Regions from separate parts of the Halalkalibacter lacteus genome, predicted to be linked through region 2. Evidence: riboswitches for the same ligand, from Rfam matches in the RefSeq annotation. Region 2 holds a riboswitch; each other region holds the start of a gene.
What was found. Region 2 has a riboswitch for S-adenosylmethionine ahead of SAZ04_RS18205 (peptide-methionine (S)-S-oxide reductase). Riboswitches for the same ligand answer to the same signal wherever they lie in the genome.

Region 1 (4,354 bases), on a different contig from region 2:
CATGATGCATTTCAATCTTTTCCCCTAACATTTCTGCATAACGAGCAGCTGGGAGCGGTAAAAATGGTGCACCAAAACAAGTTGAGAAGGTTGCTTCTGGCGATGTCACGCCACGCTCGGTTCCAGCTAACTTACTCGTGTATCCAGACAAGAAGTGGTACATTGCCTGTTCTTTTGTTAGCTTACTAATAGGCGGTAGAACACCAAATGCATCAGCTGTAAGAAAGATGATCGTGTTGGGGTGTCCAGCTACACTTGGTGCTAATGCGTTTGGAATAGCCTCAAGTGGATAAGCAGCTCTCGTATTTTCTGTTAAACAAGTATTATGATAATCTGGTTGGCCTGTCTGCTTATTTAGAATGACATTTTCAAGAACAGAACCGAAACGGATTGCATTCCAGATTTGAGGCTCTTTCTCCTCTGTGAGGTTAATGCATTTTGCGTAACAACCACCCTCGATATTAAACACACCAGTACTTGACCAGCCATGCTCATCATCACCGATTAATGATCGATGTGGATCTGCTGAAAGCGTTGTCTTTCCTGTGCCAGATAATCCGAAAAATAAAGCTACATCTCCTTCATTGCTCGTATTTGCTGAACAGTGCATCGACAGGACGTCTTGCTCTGGAAGTAAGTAGTTCATAATGGAGAAAATCGACTTTTTCATCTCGCCTGCATATTCTGTACCACCTATTAAAACAATACGTTCTTCAAATGACACAATAACAAATGCTTCGGAACGAGTGCCATCAATGGCTGGATTTGCTTTAAACGATGGTGCTGAAACAATCGTGAAGGCCTTCTTTTCATTATTATATTTTATTTCTGTTGGCCTAATAAATAGTTGGCGAGCAAACACTTGGTGCCACGCGAATTCGTTGATTACTTTTAAAGGTAAGCGGTATAAATCGTCTGCACCTGCATACCCATCAGAGACAAACAGTTCCTTGCGGTTACCTAGATGTTCGATTACTTTATGGTATAGAGAGGTGAAGACTTCTTTCTCAATTGGTTGGTTCACAGTTCCCCAGTCAATCTTGTCTACAACACATGATTCTTTGACAATGAATTTGTCCAGAGGGGAACGCCCTGTGTACGCGCCAGTTTCAACACTAAGTGCACCTGTTGAAGTCAATGTCCCTTCACCACGTATTAAAGATTTTTCGATTAGTGAGGAGATTGGTAGATTAAGGTGAACATTGTCTTGATTCACTAAATTGGCTAATTCTGATTTTAGGCTTATTGTTTCCATTGTCGCAAAATCCTTTCTTTTACATAAATTAGTTACCATTTTTTATAAAACTTGTTTATTAGTATAACACATTAAGTTTAATAGTCTATACTATTATAAAATTTTTTCAAATGTGCTAGTGAATCAAACATCTTTATAAAAACAAGCGTGAGCCTATTCTTTCATCGCCCCTTTCAGAGGGGGCGCTTCATCAAGTCACTTCTTAAAAGTTGGGTCATGTAAGCAAGGAAGAATGATAAGTGTAAATACGAATGACGTTCCTATTTTTAGTTTCTATGCATACGATGTAGCTAAAAGGAAGGAAAGGAGGCGTTTGTGTTTGGACCAAGTATCAATGCTTGATTTGGCGACAGTTTCCGCAGTTGTTGCAGCTCTTGTAACTGTGATCGGAAATGCATTTGGTGTTGAAAAGCAGTATCGGGCTCTTTTGGCAATTGGTATAGCTGGTATACTTTGGTTTATCCCAAGAGAATGGGGAGAGCAAGTTTTAATGGCTTTGATAATCGGGCTGACCGCAAGTGGTGTGTATAGTCAAGTGAAACCGAGAGATAATGAAAATGAACTGATGAGAATGCAACTAAGAGAAGACATAAGGCAAGAGCAGGAACGAGAGCAAGAGCGCAAGCAGCGTGAAGAATTGCAACGTCAACGTCAGGAGGATCCAGAGCGTAGACGAGATGATACACCTTATTAGGAGGAGCGGAAAAAGATCGATTTTTACCTTTTTCAGTTTCCTCTTTATTAAGGTGAGGGGAACACGGAGCATAGATTCGAAAAATAGCTTACACACTATAGTATTAGAGTGACTATGCTAGTTCAGAGGATGGTCAAACGTATTCTGGCGTAGGACAATCAAAAAAAGATTCCCCTCTCTTTGCTAATCATTTTAGTGTGAACAGGTTGACAGCATACGACATGTGCGATATGATATGCGTCGAACGGATACTCTTATCCTGAGTAGGCGGAGGGACAGGCCCGAAGAAGCCCAGCAACCAACACTTGTAGCCATGAGTGAAAAGGTGCTAACCTGCAAGGCATTTGTCTTGAACGATAAGAGGCTAAAGGTAAACATTCAACCCTTTTCCTCTTTAGGAAAAGGGTTTTTATCGTTTATACGTCTTTACAGGTAGGTATTTCCCATTCGGTGGGGCATGAGTGCCGTCTCAAAGAAAGATACATGCTAGGAAAGTAGCAGTGTTTAAAGGAGGAAATGATTAGTATGACAGAATTGAAAAGCAGACGTTTATTTACGTCAGAATCTGTAACAGAAGGGCATCCTGATAAAATTTGTGATCAAATTTCCGATGCTATTCTTGATGCAATTTTAACAAATGATCCAAACGCCCGTGTTGCGTGTGAAACGTCGGTAACAACAGGACTCGTATTAGTAGCTGGAGAAATTACAACTAGTACGTATGTGGACATTCCAAAAATTGTCCGTGAAACAATTAAAGGAATTGGTTATACTCGTGCGAAATATGGTTTTGACTATGAAACGTGTGCGGTCCTTACATCAATTGATGAACAATCAGCTGATATTGCTCAAGGTGTGAACCAAGCACTTGAAGCACGTGAAGGACAAATGACAGATGAAGAAATTGAAGCAATTGGTGCTGGTGATCAAGGTCTTATGTTTGGGTATGCCAACAATGAAACAAAAGAGCTTATGCCGCTCCCGATTTCATTAAGCCATAAAATTGCGCGTCGTCTAACTAAAGTACGTAAAGATGAAATTCTACCATACCTTCGTCCTGATGGAAAAACGCAGGTGACTGTAGAATATGATGAAGATGGAAAACCTGTACGTATTGATACAATTGTTATTTCTACGCAGCACCATCCAGAAGTAACACTTGAACAAATACAACGTAATTTAAAAGAATATGTGATTAATCCGGTCGTTCCACAAGAACTGATCGATGAGAATACTAAGTATTTCATTAATCCAACTGGTCGCTTCGTCATTGGTGGACCTCAAGGCGATGCTGGTCTAACGGGACGTAAAATCATCGTTGATACATACGGTGGCTATGCTCGTCACGGTGGAGGAGCATTCTCTGGTAAGGATGCTACAAAGGTTGACCGCTCCGGTGCGTATGCAGCTCGTTACGTAGCAAAAAACATTGTTGCTGCAGGCCTTGCTGATAAATGTGAAGTTCAACTAGCTTATGCAATTGGTGTCGCGCGCCCAGTATCTATTTCAATTGATACATTTGGAACGGGCAAAGTATCTGAAGAATCTCTTGTTACGCTTGTTCGAGACAACTTTGATCTTCGTCCGGCTGGAATTATTAAAATGCTCGACCTTCGTCGTCCTATCTACAAGCAAACAGCAGCATACGGTCACTTCGGTCGTACAGATGTGGAATTACCTTGGGAGCAAACAGATAAGGCAACTGCTTTAAAAGAGCAAGCTGAACTATAAGAAATTAGAAGAGGCAGGCTCATGTGAGAGACTGTCTCTTCTTTTACTTAGAGGTTAGAATGACCGGAAAACACGAGCAATTGACCGGAAAAATATAGGAACTGACCGAGATAACGCATTAACAGACTGGAATGTCTAAAAAGCCATACAAAAGGACTCGCTTTTTTTACGAGTCCTTTTGTATGGCTTTTACCCCTTTTGGCCAAAATGTAAGTAAGAGGGGGTGAGTGATATGGCACAAGATGTGTTATGTGAAGTGAATAACTGTGTATATTGGTCTCAAGGTAACCAGTGTGATGCAGACAAAATTTATGTGGTAAGTCATACGGGTAAAGAAGCAGAGAAACAAGAAGAAACGGATTGTAAAACATTTGAAGCACAACATTAATCGTGAAAGAAAAAGAGCGACGCACTCGCTCTTTTCTTTTTCTATTATTGATAATAATAATCAATCTTATTCATACAGCAACTAATTTTTCATTTCTTCTTTGAGTTGTTTATAATATTGCCCTTTTTCTACATATTCACGTCGAATGCGTGCCATGTCATCAAGATCTTCTTGAGTTAGGCCACGGATGACTTTAGCTGGTCTGCCAAAAGCCATTGTATTAGCTGGAATCTTTTTACCAGGAGGGACAAGGCTGCCTGCTCCAATAAAAGCGCCCTCTCCAATC
Region 2 (4,354 bases):
GTCCTTTTGCATCATGTAACTGCTATAACCACGTTTCCCAATTATATTCTGACCATCTAGCAAAATTTCTCCCTCATGCGGAACTTCAAGGCCCGTAATTAAATTAAATAATGTACTTTTGCCACAGCCACTTGGTCCAATTAATGAAACAAACTCTCCTTTTTGAAGAGACAGGTTTATTCCTTTAATAACGGGTTCCCCGCCAAACGAATGCTGCAGATTGCGAATGCTTAGTTCCATATACACTCCTAATTTCTCATTAAGGTAAGAATTTATTTGTCATCGCTTCTTCAGTCGATACTTCTGTTTCAATTAGTCCAGCCTCAAGCATCCAAGAGGAAAAATTATCCCAAATGTCTTCACTTTGAATGCCCCACTTTTCTGCACCCCCTTGATAACGAGGGCTTAGCCAATTTTGTGACGCACGAATAAGTTCTTCATCTGTTTCCGGGGTAGCCGCAATTAACATCTCTGCTGCTTCCTCTGGTTGTTCAATCGCAAATTCATATCCTTTTGACACAGCTCTTACAAATTTTTCAACTAGCTCAGGCTTCTCTTCAATGACAGCATCGCTGCTAAAAATAACAGGAGAATAATAGTTAAAGACAGGATCAATATCTTTAAGATAAATCATATTAATGTCTTCACCACGAACTTCCGCTTCAATCCCCGTCCAACCATAAAAAATCCATTGAAAATCAATGTCTCTCTTCGTATTTGCAAAAAAGTCAGCTGAACCAACAATGACATTTTCAACAGTTGAAGGATCTACCTGATGCTGATTTAAAACCGTGTTCAAAATTGCCTCTTCCTCAGCACCACCAAAACCGCCATATGTTTTCCCTTCAAAATCCTCTGGTGATGCAATCTCTTTTTCAACTGGAGAAGCAAAACCAGATGTATGCTCCTGAATCACAGCTGCGATCGAAACGACTGGAATATCTTTTGATCTAGCAATAGTAACACCAGTTTGAGATCCGATCCCAAAATCAGCTTGTCCTGCCGCAACAATTGGTACAGCACCTTCCATCGCAGGTTCGATAATCGTTAAATCAATTCCTTCTTCTTCAAAGAATCCTTTTTCTTTGGCGACATAAATACCGGTATGATTCGTGTTCGGTACCCAATCTAACATAAAGGTCGCTTCAACTAATTCTGAAGATTCAACCTGCACCTCTCCCCCAGCTTCTGATTCGATTTCCGTCTCCACTTCTTCACCTTGACTTGACTCTTCTACTTGATTGCAACCAACTAAAACAAGCATGATGATCAATAACAAAAAGGTACTTACTTTCTTTAACATCGAATTCTCTCCTCAATTCATTTTTTTATATTTGTGAGACTTATGTTTCCACGGCATCATAACTCTACCTAGGAAAACAACAACTAAAAATAACAGGCAGCTTAATAGTGAAATTAATACAATAACGACGAAAACTTTGTCTGTTGCAAACGAGCTTTGAGCTTTTATTAAATAAATCCCTAACCCAGAACTTGCACCGACCCACTCTGAAATAACAGCTGCTAACACACTATAAGTCGCTCCGATTCTCAACCCTGTAAATAGATAAGGAAGCGCGTGTGGGAATCGAACAGAATAAAACACCTGCCAAAATGACCCTCCCATTGATCTGACAAGCCGAATCATATCACGATCACTTGATTGCAGTCCCTCAACTACACTAACGACAACCGGAAAAAAAGTCACTAAAGCTACGACAAGCACCTTAGGAAGAATTCCGTACCCAAACCAAATAATAAGCAAGGGGGCAATCGCAATAATAGGAATCGTTTGCGAGAATAAGAGAATTGGATAAAAACTTTTACGTAAAAACGGCGAGATATCTAATATAAAGGCCATCACTAACGCAACCGCAATGCCTAATAAGAAACCAAGCAGCGCCTCTTTCGAAGTCATCCAAATATGTTCCGGTAATAGGTGCCACGTTTGAAACAACGTATGAACAATCAAACTGGGAGCTGGTAAAATCCAGTTTTCAATCTCCCAAATCCTAACAGCCACTTCCCATACCACGAGAAAAATTAAAATAGCGCTGATCGCAGGTGCAGCTGAACGGACAAACTGACGTAAAGAAACCATGTATACCTCCTTTCGCAAAAAAAGCCTACACACCACAGAGGCGTGTAGACTTACATATCACACGTAATTCTAATAAACATCCCTCCGCAGGCATTACCCAGATCAGGTTTAAAGGGTCGATATCTTCATCGGAATATCCTCTCAGCCAGCCTCATAGCTCCCCTATTAATTTTCATAATTTTTCCTTCGAAAGCGTAACACACATTCTGAATTACAGCAATATTCCGTTCTTTCCAACTGAACAAGATTACTCGTCGTGTAATTGCTTCACAGTTAACTTAAGTATTCTTTCATGTGAAGTTTAATTAGGATATTCGTTTGATCTCTTCCAAGCTAGTAATATGTTTCCATACTGGGGTAATTTCTGTAATAATTTCATCTTTTAAAATATGTTTTAGTTCGTTTTTCTTTTGTTTAGCTATTGTTAATTGATTAATAGTAGAAAAGAAAATGAATGATTGATTTTTAACTTGCTGACCTTCTCTAATTATTGGGTCATGCAAGTCAAAAAACAAATCTAATAATTCGTTATAGGATACTTTCCAAGGATCAAACCATATTTCTACTAGATCTACATTTGCCCGTTTTAAATGCCCTATTTGAACATATTCAATACCACGAAAAACTGTAATAAACGCTTTTTGACTGAAAAACTCACTTGCACCAAACACTGCTTTTTCCATTATTATCGCTCCTCCTGAGCGATAAGCCTCTCATCCATTCAAAAAAACCTCTCTTTAATTTAAAGAGAGGTTAGTATGATTAAATACATTGCTCTCATCTTTCAAAGGTAACACCTTTGCAGGAATTAGCACCGTTCAAGTCAATATTTTGACTTGATGGTTGCCGGGTTTCATAGGGCCTGTCCCTCTACCACTCTGGATAAGAAGTTTATCGCTATTTAATTTTTTATTCTTTAACAACTTTATTGTTACTAATCTTATCAACCACTTAGCTAAAATTCAAGTAATATTTTAAAAATAATGATAAAAGTTGCCCTCTCTAATAGAGAAATGCGCTTGATTATTACAGATAAAAAGAAAATTAGTTAGTAAAACTATGGATTATCCTGCTTAACCTCCTAATAATAATTACTAAATTAGTATCCCAACAATTGATGAAGTAATACAGATTTAATGGTTTTATTATTTTGAACATAGAAAAGCCTATAGATTCTTATGGGGACTTGATAACACTGATGTTATAGCCTCTTTAATTTCTTGATACCCTGTACAACGGCAAATATTAGATTCTAACCAATCCTTAATTATCGTATCATCTGCATTTGGATACTTTTGAATTAATGAATTGCAATTCATAATAAATCCAGGCGTACAATAGCCACATTGGAACGCAAACTTTTCAATAAACTGCGATTGAATTGGAGCGTTTTTAAGCCCTTCCACCGTTGTAACTTTTTTATCTACTGCCTCAACAGCAAGCATTAAACATGACTTCATTGAATCCCCGTCTATATCAATGGTACAAGCACCACAATCACCATTTAAACAGCCAGGTTTTGCCCCGGTTAACCCTAGCTCCGCGCGTAGAACATATAATAATGTATCCGCATATCGTGCATATATCGTACGATCTTCACCATTTATATTTAATGTCATTTCACTTTTATGCATTTCCCTCTCCTTCCCATGCATCTAATACATCAAGCAACGTATTCTTCAATACAAACTGCCGGTATTCTGCAGAACCTTGAACATCATCGAGAATAGGTGCAGGGATTCGTTGTATCGCTTCTTCAATTCTTGTTTCTTTAGATAATTGTTTATTATTTAAACTTTCTTCTATTAACTGATTACGAAAAGGAAATGAACACAGCCCGCTAAAAGCCACTTTGATGTATTCATTGCTAGTAAGTGCCGCAACTGTTAACAGTGGATATCCAACATCCCACTGTCTCCGCTTTTTCACACAAAGAAAAGGCAAATCAACCTCGCTCTGTTCTGTAATTGTTTGAACAAGGAACTCCCCTTTTTCTAATTTTAATTTCTGATTAAACACTTCGTTTATAGGAAGCTGTTTTAAGCCATTATGACTCGCGATTACGACCTGACTATTTGTTAATAAAAGCGGCAACACAGTTTCTCTGTAAATAATGTTTGCACAAATATTTCCACCTAAGGTGATTTTATTCCGCGCGGTATGGTCAGCAATTTCCACTATTGCTTTGCTTAAAAATGGGAATAATTGCACCTCACGGATCTTTGTCAAAGATTGTGCTGCTCCTATAATAAC
Region 3 (4,354 bases), on a different contig from region 2:
AGATTATCTAGATAAGAAGATGAAAGCTCAGTTTAAAGCAGCTGATCGCTTACAAGCACGTTTCACAGCAATCCTTGGAGATGATGAACTTACTCATGGAGTCATTAATGTGAAAGACATGGAAACAGGAGAACAGGTACAAATAGAGCTAGAAACATTTATTGATCATATTAAAGAGAAAACCTTAGGAGGTAAGTAGGATGATAGGAAGAACACATCACTGTGGAATGCTACGCGAAGAACATGCAGGAGAACGAGTACAATTAAAAGGGTGGGTACAAAGACGACGGGATTTAGGTCAAGTTATTTTTTTAGATGTTCGTGATCGATCTGGTATTGTTCAAGTTGTCTTTAGTCCTGAAGTAAACCAAGAAGCACTTGCTGTGGCAGAACGAGTAAGGAATGAATATGTCATTGAGGTAGAGGGACAAGTCGTTGTTAGGGATCCGAAAACAGTAAATGAAAAAATTGAAACAGGTTCAATTGAGATCCATGTTGATAAAATGAGTATCTTAAATGCGTCGAAGCCTCTACCTTTTCAAATTGAAGCAGATACAGATGCATCAGAAGATGTTCGTTTAAAATATCGATATCTTGACCTTCGTCGTCCTGATATGCAAGAGACGTTTAAGTTACGTTACCGTACGACGAAGTTAATACGTGACTTCCTTGATGAAGAAGCTTTCATGGAAATTGAAACGCCAATGCTAACGAAAAGTACACCAGAGGGAGCTCGTGATTATCTTGTACCAAGCCGTGTACATCATGGTGAGTTTTACGCGTTGCCACAATCGCCGCAGCTCTTTAAGCAATTGTTAATGGTATCTGGTTTTGAACGTTATTATCAAATTGTTCGCTGTTTCCGTGATGAGGATCTTCGTGCGGATCGTCAACCTGAATTTACACAAGTCGATATCGAAACATCATTCATGGATAAAGAAGACTTGCTTGCAATGACAGAAAAAATGATGGCGAAAATTATGAAGGAAACAAAAGGGATTGAAGTATCATTGCCGTTCCCTCGTCTTACGTATGATGAAGCAATGAATCGCTTTGGTTCAGACAAACCTGACCTTCGTTTTGGTTTGGAGTTAGTAGAACTGTCTGATGTTGTGAAGGATTCAGAGTTTAAAGTATTCCAAAGTGCACTAGCTTCTGGTGGTACAGTTAAGGGATTAAACTTGAAAGGTGGAGCAGACAAGCTATCGCGTAAAGAAATCGATGCTCTTACTGATTTTGTGAAACAATATGGTGCAAAAGGTTTAGCATGGCTAAAAGTTGAAGAAGAAGGGCTTAAAGGTCCAATTGCTAAGTTCTTTGATGAGGATGTAGCAACTGCTCTTCAAGAAGCATTAGGTGCAGAAACGGGAGACCTTCTGTTCTTTGGGGCAGACAAGAAGCAAGTTGTATTTGATAGTCTTGGTGCATTGCGCTTGAAGTTTGGTAAACAGTTTGACTTGATTGATCAAAGCCAATATAACTTCCTTTGGGTTGTTGATTTCCCACTTGTTGAATACGATGAAGAGGCAAAACGTTATGTAGCTTTGCATCATCCATTCACAAGCCCAATAAAAGAAGATATAGAACTTCTTGCAACTGATCCAGGAAGTGCACGAGCCAATGCTTATGATCTTGTTTTAAATGGATATGAGCTTGGTGGTGGCTCTCAACGTATTTACCAAAGTGATATTCAAGGGCAAATGTTTACAGCACTTGGGTTCTCTGAGGAAGAGGCGCGTGAACAATTTGGCTTCTTGTTAGAAGCATTTGAATACGGCACTCCGCCACATGGAGGGATTGCGTTAGGTTTGGATCGTCTTATTATGCTTTTAGCTGGTCGTACGAATTTACGTGATACAATAGCTTTCCCGAAAACAGCAAGTGCAAGCTGCTTATTAACCAATGCACCTGGTGAAGTGAGCGTCGAACAGTTAATTGATCTAAATTTATCCATTATTGGTAAGAAGACAGAAAAGGTAAATGTGTAAGAGGTCCGAAAAGGTGAGTTTACCTCTTCGAACAAGAATAAATTAGTTTGACAGAAGGCAATAGGTAACGTATAATCATTGTTAATAGAATTTGAACGTTTGAATATTCAAACTTATCAAGAGTGGTGGAGGGAACTGACCCGTCGAAGCCCGGCAACCTTTTTGCAAGCCATGCAAAAAAGGTGCTACTTTCAGCAGAATGATTTTATTCTGGAAGATAAGTGAAGGCAAAAAACCTTTCCTTATCAGGAGAGGTTTTTTGTTTTATAGAGAGAGAGGGACATGAGATGATACGAATAGGTTTAATAGGATTTGGAACAGTTGGTAGTGGTGTATATGAACGATTGCTACAGACTAAAGACCAAATCAAGCAATTACTAAAAAAAGATATTGAAATTTCAGCGATATTGGTAAAGGATAAACAAAAGCGGCGAGCTGAGAAAGTCGATGCATTTGTGACAACTAGCTGGGAAGAGTTTTGTGGAATAGCTAAATTTGATGTTATTTTTGAAGCGATTGGTGGGATTGAACCAGCTTTCTCATATACCGCAAAGTGGTTAGAAAAAGGGGTACCGGTAATTAGTGCAAATAAGAAACTAGTGGCTGAAAAGGGAGAAATTCTTGAGCAGCTAGCAACTGCCCACTCTACTTATTATGGCTATGAAGCAGCAGTTGCAGGAGGAATCCCGATTATTAACTCGTTAAAAGGAACTCTTACGACTACACCTATAACTAGAGTATCTGGGATCTTAAATGGAACAACCAATTATATGTTAACTGAAATGATTGAAAATCATCGTTGCTTTACTGAAGTGTTATTGGAGGCGCAAGAACTAGGGTATGCTGAAGCTGATCCTACAGATGATATTGAAGGGTTTGATGCCTGGTATAAAATTCGGATTCTAAGTCGTCTATGTTTTGGAAAGTGGTCACCTGTTACATCATTCTATCGAAAAGGTGTATCAAGCATTGAAGATTGGCATGTTGAAGTGGGAGAGCGTCTTGGTTTTAAAGTGAAGTTAGTTGCTGAAGCATGGAGAGGCGAATCAGGGGTGAAAGGTCGTGTGACTCCGGCATTTTTATCACCAATTGAACCGTTAGCGAACGTCAGAGGGGTTACGAATGGAATTTCTTTAGAGGGTGAATCCATTGATCAACTTCTTTTTCTTGGACCAGGAGCAGGAAAAGAAGCTACAGCAAATAGCATGGTTGAAGATTTTATTTTCCATGAACGAAGTACAAGTGCATGGAGAAATACAAAAGAAGAAAAATGGGATATGGAGGAGTCCTTTACGCATGCTTTCGTATTCATCAATCATTCAGAACGAAATAAAGCATTGGAATGGGTAAAGCAAGCGGGAATTGCTGTGATTGATACATATGCTCATCATGAGGGGGAAGGTTGGATTGTACCAAGTAACCACTCATCCCCTTTTGAAATGTATCCTATTTATGGTGATATATCGACAAGGAAACGAGAAAAGACAATTCATTCAGCGCAATTCGGGGCGTTCTGATTTAAGCTTTTGATAGGCACTTACTAATGGATAGGCATCATCTTTAATATAATAAGTTCGAACACCGCGGTTCGTGTGTAAATACAAAAAACCCATTGCGTTTAGTTCTGGCTTTTTTCGATAAGAAATGTCAAAGATTGAAGTTAACTCGAATGTATCATCTTTGACAATTAGCTTGTTATCAAATAATTTCATGTCGAATGATGTTTCAATGATACGCTTTTCGGTCCAACCGATTTCTTGGTGAATTTCAACACATCTTTGACTAGCGAGTAGATTCATACAAGGCTCACCTCACATTAATAATTATTAGCTAAACTGTAACATAGGGAATGAGAAATTACCAAATCATTATATAGCTGAATATTCTGATTATGTAATTGACTTTCTAATTTAGTCTTGATAGAATGTATGTAAGCAAGTAAGATTTCCTAAGATGTACGTATGCATCTACGTTTTGAGCCAACAGAATTTGGACGGGAGCTTGCGTTGTAAATGTAATTACAAGCCTTCTTGTAGGGAAGTAAGATCATTTGTACAGAGCACCCACCTGCATAGGAGCAGGTTCAAAACTATAAGTAAAACGGCATTATTGGGATTTCTTACTTTATATGATGAATAAGGAACAACTTCTTTTATAAGAGAGTTGTTTTTTTGTGTGTATTAGGAATGAGCGAAGTGCAATTTGCAAACCCTTTAAAATGCACTTAGACTTTTCATTTTTGCTATGGTATAGTCAATTCCGATAATACCGTTTGGAAGGGGCAAGTAGAATGTTGCATCAATTTTCACGAAATGAACTAGCAATCGGGTATGATGGGTTAGCTCAATTGAAAAATAGCACAGTGG
Region 4 (4,354 bases), on a different contig from region 2:
TAACATGAACAAGCGGTCTGACTCCAAGCTGCTCTTTCACCATCGCTCCGAGTGCTAGATTATCGACTCTTGGAGAAGCAAGTGAATTATCAGCCATTGTCACAGCATCTACACCAGCTTCCTTCAATGCCTTTGCGCCCTCCATAAATCGTTTTGTATTTAATTTTTTCGGGGGATCTAACTCAACAATAACAGATTTACGTTCTTTCACAATTTCTGGTAACGGCGTTTGTTTCCGCGGAATGTGAATCGCTTCTCTCACCGCTACAAGTGGACGGACCGTTTTACTAGTGACCGGTTTCGTAACAGATTTTACTTTTGCAAACGCCTCAATATGTTCCGGTGTTGTCCCGCAGCACCCACCTAATAAGCGTACACCTTGTTTAATAAATTGTTCCCCCATCGCTTGAAAGTAATCAGCATTCGATTGATAGAACACTCGCCCATCTCTGTAATCAGGCAAACTTGCATTCGGGTAGGCTGATAGAAAGGCCTCCTTCGGTAAAGGCATCGTTTCAAATGAGCGAAGCATATGAAATGGACCTGTCCGGCAATTCAACCCGACAACATTCGCTCCTACTGCTATAAGCTGATCAAACGCATTAGAAACAGCTATACCACCGTTCATGACACCAACTTCACCTATTGAAAGATTGACAATTATCGGTAAATTAGTTAGCTTTCTAGCTAGACTCGTTGCCATTTTTGCTTCCTCTAAATCATAAAATGTTTCAAGTAAAAGTCCATCGACACCCTCATACAATAGTTCATTCATTTGCTCAGAAAAAGCAACTTCAATTTCGCGCAAACTCCATTCTTCAAGTTGAAACCTTCTTATTCCACCAACAGTTCCGACTACAAATGCTGACTTTTTTGCTGCTTGTCTAGCTAAGTTTACAGCCGTCTGATTGATTGTCTGAACTTGTTTATTAAGACCGTATTTCTCAAGTTTTAATTGATTGGCTGCATATGTATTGGTTTGTACTACATCCGCGCCAGCTTCTACATATTTTCTATGAGCATTCACAATTTTTTCAGGGTCAGTTATATTCACCTCTTCAAAGCACTGATCAACGCCTTGCTCATAAAGCAAAGTTCCCATAGCACCGTCCCCAATTAAAACCCGCGTGGCTAATTGTTCTAGTAATTTCATTCGTCGCCCTCCTCTTTTACATACCGGAATGCCTGGTCAAGATCTGCAATTAAATCTTCAGCCCGTTCTATCCCAACAGAAAACCGCAAAAGACGATTACAAACTCCATTTGCTATTCGAATATCTTCAGGAATATCCATATGCGTTTGCGTAGCAGGATAAGTCATCAAGCTTTCGACCCCCCCTAAACTTTCTGCAAAAGAGACAAGTTTCAACTGCTGCAAAAATGGATTCACCCATTGCTCATGTAAGATACGAAATGAGACCATGCCTCCCTTACCTGGGTAAAGGACATCGGTCACGCTTTCTTGCTCATTTAAGTATGTAACAATCGCTTTTGCATTTTCTTCATGTTTATCCATACGAATCGCAAGTGTTTTCATGCCTCGAGTTAAAAGATATGAATCAAACGCAGATAAAATCGCTCCAATTCCATTATGATAATACCCAATTCTTTCACATAACTCTTCTCCCTTAGCGACAATTAACCCAGCAATCACATCATTATGCCCTCCTAAATATTTCGAGGCACTATGAATAACGATATCTGCCCCATCAACAAGTGGTTGTTGTAACAAAGGAGTGTAGAATGTATTGTCAACGATTAATAACAATCCATATTTTTGGGCTATTTGAACCAAGTCTGGAATTGATGCTTCTTGCATCAGTGGATTCGTCGGTGTTTCAATAAATAAAGCTTTTGTTTTATCGGTGATACAACGTTCAAACTGCTCAAGTTTCCTCGGATCAGCAAAGGAAAATGTTAAGCCCCAGCGATTCCATCCTTGTTCGAATAGACGGTATGTCCCTCCGTATAAATCTTGAGAAGCTAAAATTTCATCACCTTGTTCAAAGAGAGATAGCACCGTTTGGATGGCAGCCATACCCGAACTACATGCAAATCCTCTATCCCCCTCTTCTAGTTTAGCTATCGCATTTTCAACCACTTCCCTCGTCGGATTTCCAGTTCGAGCATAGTCGTAACCAGTCGACTCCCCAATCCCAGTGTGTCTATATGCTGTTGAAAAATAAACAGGTGTATTGATCGTCCCAGTCGGGTCCGAAGAACGGTTTCCTATTTGCACTAAAATCGTTTCTAGTTTTTCTCGGTTCATCTTTCATACCTCCAATAATTCAATCATTTCATGATCCTCTCTCACCTATTTGTCGCTGATTGAGGTATAAATAATATCTTTTCTTTCATCTTCTACAAAAAGAACCACCCTCATTATATAAGAAGAAGGTGGTTTTTATAAATCATTCACTTCTTCTTATCTCTCAAGCCAAAAGACTTGATGGAATTAGCACCTGACCTATAAAGGCTGGTTGCTGAGACATCATAGGGCCAGTCCCTCCGTCTCTCTTGATAAGAAATTCAAATATTGTTTTTTGCGTTTAATCAAAATTACAACAATTCATACAATTTTGCAAGTGAAAATTTCTAAAAAAGCTTTTTCATACAAGATTTAGTTATCATCCCTTTATAAACACTACCAATTATTCTAGTGTTGCATCAATATTTAAATTCTCCTCATTCCCACAAACACAACGCTTAAAACCAGTCTCATACTCTCCATTCTCGTTTCGTCTCCCACGTAAAATGTATTTCTCGCCACAAACAGGACAACGAATAACAATACGATAACGTCCTTCTGCCATAATCATCACCCTTTACTATAAATATGCACTTATCCCCATTACTATTTATCACTCACTCTTTCATTATTCGTCTAAATGGTGAGCTCGTTTTACCTTATTTAAAGCTACCCACCATAGTACTAACATAAACGGAATCAACCCAATTAAAAAATACATATCAAATACAATAAAAATAGAATCGTATACGCCATGTAATATGATAGGAAAACAAAGGGACAACGTCAAATGTTTCACTCGTTGTTGTCCTTCTATTTTCGCCCTTCCTAAATAGTATCCCATTATAACACCAAATAGAGCATGGCTTGAAACCGGAAGCAGTGCTCGACCAAATGCTGTCTCAAGTCCATTAGCTATTAAATAAAATACATTTTCTAATGTGGCAAATCCTAACGAGAGCGACACACCAAATACAATTCCGTCATAGCGTCTCGCAAAAGTTGCATGTTGATACGCAAAAACCCAAAGAAGAAACCACTTGAAAAACTCTTCCACGAACCCATATAAAATAAATGCCCTAGAGAACGGATTACTAAAATATCCTTCAGTTGTAAACGCATATTGCAAGACCATTACTGGGAAAACGAGTAGCACACCTATCAAAAATGTTCTAAATACTAGTGCTATTGTACTCGTGGTATAATGGTTACGTAGATAGAAATAAGATAATAATGCCATTCCTGGAGCGATTGCTGCTGTTACAATTGCAAACAACTTGCTCTTCCTTTCCCATTGCTTTACTCTTTAAAATTAATTTCTAAGCTGGTATGATATTATTCTATAAAACTTAAATTTGAGGTGTGCTTTTTGAAAAAAATTCTCGTTTTACATACAGGTGGCACAATTGCGATGCAAGAAAATGAGCAAGGAGCCGTGCAACCAAACTTGATAAATCCATTATATTCCACTATCGAATCGCTATCAAGCATCGCCTCTGTTATCGTTGACGATTATTTGAATATTCCATCACCACATATGACCCCTAGTTTAATGATTGATCTTGCAGAACGCTTAAAAGAAAGAGTAAAAGAAGATCATTTAGACGGTATTGTTGTCACACATGGAACGGATACACTTGAGGAAACAGCTTATTTACTTGACCTTTTACTTGATTGGAATATTCCCGTTATCATTACTGGAGCTATGCGTTCAAGTAACGAACTTGGCGCTGACGGCCCTCATAATTTAATAGCTTCTGTAAGAGTTGCAGCAAATGAAGATGCACAAGGTAAAGGTGTACTCGTCGTATTGAATGATGAGATCCACACAGCAAAAAACGTAACAAAAACACATTCAAGTAACATTGCTACTTTTCAAAGTCCACAATATGGACCGATTGGAATTGTCACAAAACGTGGTGTCTTCTTTCATCACACCCTTTCGAAGCGAGAATGTTACCCGGTTAAGAAGATAACAAAAAAGGTGGCATTATTAAAAACTTATACTGGTATGGATCATTCGATCGTTGACGCTATTGCATCAACACACATAGATGGGCTTGTTATCGAAGCCTTCGGTCAAGGAAACGTCCCCCCAACTATTGTG

Region 1: another riboswitch for S-adenosylmethionine. It lies ahead of metK (methionine adenosyltransferase); the one in region 2 lies ahead of SAZ04_RS18205 (peptide-methionine (S)-S-oxide reductase).
Region 3: another riboswitch for S-adenosylmethionine. It lies ahead of SAZ04_RS09015 (homoserine dehydrogenase); the one in region 2 lies ahead of SAZ04_RS18205 (peptide-methionine (S)-S-oxide reductase).
Region 4: another riboswitch for S-adenosylmethionine. It lies ahead of SAZ04_RS07485 (methionine biosynthesis PLP-dependent protein); the one in region 2 lies ahead of SAZ04_RS18205 (peptide-methionine (S)-S-oxide reductase).

The regions. Positions count from the first base shown of each region.
Region 1 is NZ_JAWRVL010000035.1:18,840-23,193, forward strand. Features, by position in the region: gene pckA (phosphoenolpyruvate carboxykinase (ATP)) at 1-1,255, opposite strand, end outside; gene SAZ04_RS18780 (hypothetical protein) at 1,575-1,949, shown strand; SAM riboswitch class I at 2,201-2,312, shown strand; gene metK (methionine adenosyltransferase) at 2,475-3,680, shown strand; gene SAZ04_RS18790 (DUF1540 domain-containing protein) at 3,913-4,068, shown strand; gene SAZ04_RS18795 (gamma carbonic anhydrase) at 4,150-4,354, opposite strand, start outside.
Region 2 is NZ_JAWRVL010000032.1:22,688-27,041, forward strand. Features, by position in the region: gene SAZ04_RS18190 (ABC transporter ATP-binding protein) at 1-240, opposite strand, end outside; gene SAZ04_RS18195 (ABC transporter substrate-binding protein) at 260-1,303, opposite strand; gene SAZ04_RS18200 (ABC transporter permease) at 1,316-2,101, opposite strand; TPP riboswitch at 2,163-2,275, opposite strand; gene SAZ04_RS18205 (peptide-methionine (S)-S-oxide reductase) at 2,407-2,784, opposite strand; SAM riboswitch class I at 2,876-2,990, opposite strand; gene SAZ04_RS18210 ((2Fe-2S)-binding protein) at 3,268-3,735, opposite strand; gene SAZ04_RS18215 (FAD binding domain-containing protein) at 3,728-4,354, opposite strand, start outside.
Region 3 is NZ_JAWRVL010000009.1:140,320-144,673, forward strand. Features, by position in the region: gene hisS (histidine--tRNA ligase) at 1-199, shown strand, start outside; gene aspS (aspartate--tRNA ligase) at 201-1,988, shown strand; SAM riboswitch class I at 2,099-2,212, shown strand; gene SAZ04_RS09015 (homoserine dehydrogenase) at 2,276-3,505, shown strand; gene SAZ04_RS09020 (hypothetical protein) at 3,482-3,787, opposite strand; RNA gene ssrS (6S RNA) at 3,931-4,108, shown strand; gene SAZ04_RS09030 (tRNA threonylcarbamoyladenosine dehydratase) at 4,279-4,354, shown strand, end outside.
Region 4 is NZ_JAWRVL010000007.1:157,977-162,330, forward strand. Features, by position in the region: gene SAZ04_RS07480 (bifunctional homocysteine S-methyltransferase/methylenetetrahydrofolate reductase) at 1-1,153, opposite strand, end outside; gene SAZ04_RS07485 (methionine biosynthesis PLP-dependent protein) at 1,150-2,268, opposite strand; SAM riboswitch class I at 2,422-2,526, opposite strand; gene SAZ04_RS07490 (hypothetical protein) at 2,651-2,812, opposite strand; gene prsW (glutamic-type intramembrane protease PrsW) at 2,876-3,523, opposite strand; gene SAZ04_RS07500 (asparaginase) at 3,617-4,354, shown strand, end outside.